2 regions of the Aeromonas media genome follow, and region 1 is predicted to be linked to the other one. Evidence: predicted binding sites of a transcription regulator. Region 1 holds the regulator's gene; the other holds the start of a gene.

Region 1 (2,394 bases):
GGGATCCGCCGAGATGAAGACCACCTGGCTGCTGGGTTCGATCTTCTTGAGATCCGGGTAGATGGAACGCAGATCCGCCAGGGCGGTCGGGCAGACATCGGGACAATAGGTGTAACCAATGAACAGGAAGGTCCAGTGCCCTGCCAGATTGGCGGCAGTGAAGGGCTCCCCATCCCCATCCGTGAGGGTGAAGGGGTTGATGTCACGTCCTACCGGATAATAATCCGCCTGCTCAGGCAGGGAGGGTTGGCTCCAGTAATAGGCCGCCATTATGCTGCCGACGAAGAGCAACAACAGCAGAGAAAAACGTGGTTTAACCATATAAAACAAAACCTTGCTAGTTCAACCAGCCGAATGGCGGGGCCAATGAAGGGCTATTGTAACCCGCTCGGCCCCGTTTCTGCCTAGTCCCGAGTCCGGATACCGGGCCGGAAAGGGCCTTACAGGGACGAAACAGGTGCTATCTCCCGATAATCACAAGATAAAGAAAAGCCCCACACCAGGTGGGGCTCACACACGGTTCGGAGAGCGGGCTCAGGGTCGCAGTCTGCGCAGCCCCTGGGGGCGTCGGATCGTGGCGCGCAGCGGGATGACCGGGGCCGTCCAGGGTGCATCTGGCAAACCGATGTCGTGGTGGCGGCGAAACAGACGAACCAGGCGGACAATCTTGTCCTTGGGGCACCCCAGCCAGATGGTCCAGCCATCTCCCTTGTGATACACCCAGAGCGCATAAAACCACGTCATCCGACTGCCCTTGATGAATCGGGTGATGGAGGATACGGGGGGTGCAGCCGGACCCGGATCCCACGGTGAGCTTGAAGCCATACCTGTCCTCCTTGCTCAACAGGCCACGCCGACCAGTGTTCCCGCCATCAGGAGGCAGACCGAACACCGTCGCGTACTGACTGTATTGAGTCGTCCAACTGCCTGACGACTCTCCCTTTCTTGTCCCGCACCGACTCAGCGGTGATGCATCCCTGCGATCCATGCTGACCTGGCAGTACACTCAAGGTCATGGCGGTTATCCGGCCATGACACTGCGGGCCTTCTCAAAGGATATATCCGAAATGCATGATGCGTGGCGGTACTGTTTGCGGCGAATCTGGGCGGTGGCAATGGCGGGGATCGGGGAGAAAAGGGGAGCGGGGAAAAGCGCAAAAACGAAGAGGCCTCCCGCAGGAGGCCCCTTGGCATGTTCGATGCCTACATCCAGTCGGCGTTGCGGATCACCCCGACCGCCAGCCCTTCGATGGTCAGATGCTGGCTGGAGAGATCCACCTCAATGGGGGAGAGATCTTCGTTTTCCGGCAGCAACCACACCTGGCTGCCCTTGCGCTGGAAGCGTTTGACGGTGACGTCTTCATCGAGACGCGCCACCACCACCTGGCCGTTGCGCACCTCCTGGGTCTTGTGCACCGCCAGCAGATCCCCGTCCATGATGCCGATGTTCTTCATGCTCATGCCCTGCACCCGCAACAGGAAGTCTGCCCGCGGGTGGAACAGGGCGGGATCCACCTGATAGTGGCTCTCGATGTGCTCCTGGGCCAGGATGGGCTCACCGGCCGCGACCTTGCCGATGAGCGGCAGGCCGCTCTCTTCTGGCGCGGCCTCCTCTTCCTCGAGCAGCAGACGGATGCCGCGGGAGGTGCCGGGCATGATCTCGATGACCCCTTTCTTGGCCAGGGCCTTCAGATGTTCCTCGGCCGCATTGGCCGACTTGAAGCCAAGCTTCTGGGCGATCTCGGCGCGAGTCGGCGGCATGCCGGTCTCGCTCATGTTCGCCTTGATAAGCTCCAGCACTTCAGCCTGGCGGGGGGTAAGGGGTTTCATAGCATAGGCACCTGTCTTTTTATACAGCACACTGGCAGTATATACAGTGCTGTGGCCAAGGCAAGGCGTTGCTGATATTTGTCCTCACCTTGTCGCAAAAATCCCGCACCTTCTATCCTGAAAAGGCACTCATCCTACCTCTCGGCGACAAGCCGTCGGTGATTTGCTATGCTCACGCCGCATTTTTTTGGAGAGCAGACGCACATGTCCCTTGGACAGAACATTTCCAGAGCCATCCTGCAATGGCCGGTCCGTGGCTTGGTCAATCACAAGAGCCTGCCGGAAAATCCCATCACGGAGCTCAAGCTGGATCCGGCAAGACCCATCGTCTATGCCCTGAAGACCAGCTCGAGCACCGACCTGATGACCCTGCAACAGTGCTGTGAGGATCTCGGCCTGCCCGGCCCGTTCACGCCGCTGGAGCTGGGTGGCCAGCTGCTGCCGCGCTACGTCTGTCTGGATCGTCCACCTCCTCTGTTTGGCACGCGCAACAAGCCACTGCCCTTCCTGCAGGAGTTCCACCAGCTGCTGGACTTGCACAAGCAGGATCCCGAGCTGGATATC
Region 2 (2,394 bases), 1.2 Mb from region 1:
CACCCTGCAAAAGGATATCCCGGACCTCTACGTAGATCTCTCCGCCATCGCCAAGGGCTTTGGGGTGGACAAGGTGGCCGAGTACCTGGAATCCCTGGGGGCGCGCAACTACCTGGTGGAGATCGGCGGCGAGCTGCGGATCAATGGCGTCAACGGCAAGGGTCACCCCTGGCGCGTCGCCATCGAGAAGCCGACCGCCAATGCCGGCTCGGTGCAGGAGGTGATAGTGCCCGGGGACAACGGCGTCGCCACCTCGGGGGATTATCGCAACTACTACGAGCTGGATGGCAAGCGCTTCTCCCACACCATAGATCCGCTGACGGGCAAGCCCATCACCCATCGGATGGTGTCGGTCACCGTGATCCACCCCTCCTGCATGACCGCAGACGGGCTGGCCACGGCGCTGACCGTCATGGGGACGCAGAAGAGCCTGGCCTATGCCAAGGAGCGGGGTCTGGCCATCTTCGTGATCACCAAGACGGACGATGGCTTCGAGGAGGCTTACTCGGATGCCTTCAAGCCCTACCTGGCCAAGCAGCCCGGTTAATCGTCAAGAGGCCGCCATCACTCACCGGGATGGCGGTATCGAAGAATCTTGTAGCCGGATGCCGTTGAGCCGTATCTGGTTAAACAGTAAAGGGGTAATACCATGCAGATCTTTCTGATCACCTTCGGGGTGTTTCTGGTGGTGGTGGTGGCCATGGCCATCGGCTACATCTTCCAGAAGAAGACCATCTCCGGCTCCTGTGGCGGCCTCGGCACCATAGGGATCGAGAAGGAGTGCGACTGCCCTGAACCCTGCGACAATCGCAAGAAGAAGATGGCCAAGGAAGAGGCCCGTCGCAAGATGCTGGTGGATAACCGCATCCTCTGAGGGCGAGCGCCCGCTTATGGGGGCATCGAGTGCACGCGAGCCGACCCCGGGTCGGCTCGCGTTTTCATGGCGTTCAGTAATCGTATTGGCTGCAGGCCTTGTTGCGAAACTCCACCTTCCGCTTTGCCAACTCCTCCCTCGTGCCCAGCTCGTCCCCCTGCTTGATGGCCTTCTCCAGTATCTCGATACGTTCAAACAGCCAACTGCACTCGGCGGTCGGATGGTCCTTGGTCATGCCCGTCAGTGGCAGCAGCAGGCAGAGTCCCGGCCAGATTGCTCTCATCTCTCTCCTCCTTGAGTTCCATGTGGATGATGCCTTGAGAGTCTATCCGCCCGCCTCCTCCCGTGCGCTGGCAGAAATGACAGGGCTGGGGTAGCATGGGATGCCAACTGGTTATTCATACAGTGGTGTTTGACGTCTCATCATGGCTGTGACGGGTGGCACGCAACCAGGCTCTTGGTGGTGACCCTGCGAGACGTGACCTTCGGCTCACCGAGATGAGCCCTGCCTCAACCTGGCACCATGTGTCGCAACCGTGCGGCAGGCGCCGACAGCTCAACAGACTCTGGCATGCGCAAGATCATTCACATCGACATGGACTGCTTCTTCGCCGCGGTGGAGATGCGGGACAATCCGGCCCTGCGGGAAGTACCGCTCGCCATCGGCGGCTCGGCCGACAGGCGCGGCGTCATCTCCACCTGCAACTATGTGGCGCGCCGCTTCGGGGTGCGCTCCGCCATGCCGAGCGCCCTGGCCAGGAAGCTCTGTCCGCCGCTGGTGCTGATCCCCGGGCGGATGACCGTCTACAAGGAGACCTCCCGCCAGTTGCAAGCTATCTTCCTGCGCTACACAGAGCAGGTGGAGCCGCTCTCCCTCGATGAAGCCTACCTCGATGTCACTGACAGCCCCCACTGCGGCGGCAGCGCCACCCTGATGGCGGCCGAGATCCGCGCCGCCATCGCCCTCGAACTGGGGCTGACCGCCTCGGCCGGGGTGGCGCCGAACAAGTTCCTGGCCAAGCTCGCCTCCGAGCAGCGCAAGCCGGATGGCCTGTTCGTGATAAGGCCAGAGGAGGTGGACGAGTTCGTGCGCCAGCTGCCCCTTGGCAAACTGCCCGGCATCGGCCGCAAGACAGCGGAACGGCTGGAGTCCCTCGGGCTCTACTCTTGCGAGGATGCCCGCCAGCTCGGCAACGAGGAGCTGGTGAGCCGTTTCGGCAAGCTCGGGGAGATGCTCGCCGGTCGCATCTGGGGGCATGACGATCAGCCGGTGCAGGCCCGGCGGATACGCAAGAGCATAGGGGTGGAGACGACGCTCGCCAGCGACGTGCTGGATGAAGCCGCCTGCCGGGCCGTGCTCGGCCGGCTCATTCCTGAGCTGGAGCTGCGCTTTGCCAGGGCTTGCCCTGCGGAGGCGTTGATGGGGCAGGGGATCAAGCTGAAGTTTGCCGATTTCCACCAGACTACCGTCTATCGCAAGGGGAGCTACCAGGCGACCCGTTTCCACGATCTGCTGCACG

What was found. Region 1 encodes LexA, which represses DNA repair genes until DNA is damaged. Its sites were predicted from a motif close to ANCTGTNTNNNNANACAGNT; they were not measured.
Region 2: dinB (DNA polymerase IV) is a predicted target of LexA. The motif match lies at 1,263-1,282, and genes of this name have one in related genera.

Annotation. Positions count from the first base shown of each region.
Region 1 covers NZ_CP075564.1:97,838-100,231, reverse strand. Annotated here, with positions in the region: gene KI797_RS00465 (SCO family protein) at 1-321, opposite strand, end outside; gene KI797_RS00460 (hypothetical protein) at 535-744, opposite strand; gene lexA (transcriptional repressor LexA) at 1,204-1,830, opposite strand; gene plsB (glycerol-3-phosphate 1-O-acyltransferase PlsB) at 2,035-2,394, shown strand, end outside.
Region 2 covers NZ_CP075564.1:3,380,496-3,382,889, reverse strand. Annotated here, with positions in the region: gene KI797_RS15515 (FAD:protein FMN transferase) at 1-547, shown strand, start outside; gene nqrM ((Na+)-NQR maturation NqrM) at 650-874, shown strand; gene KI797_RS15505 (hypothetical protein) at 948-1,157, opposite strand; gene dinB (DNA polymerase IV) at 1,446-2,394, shown strand, end outside.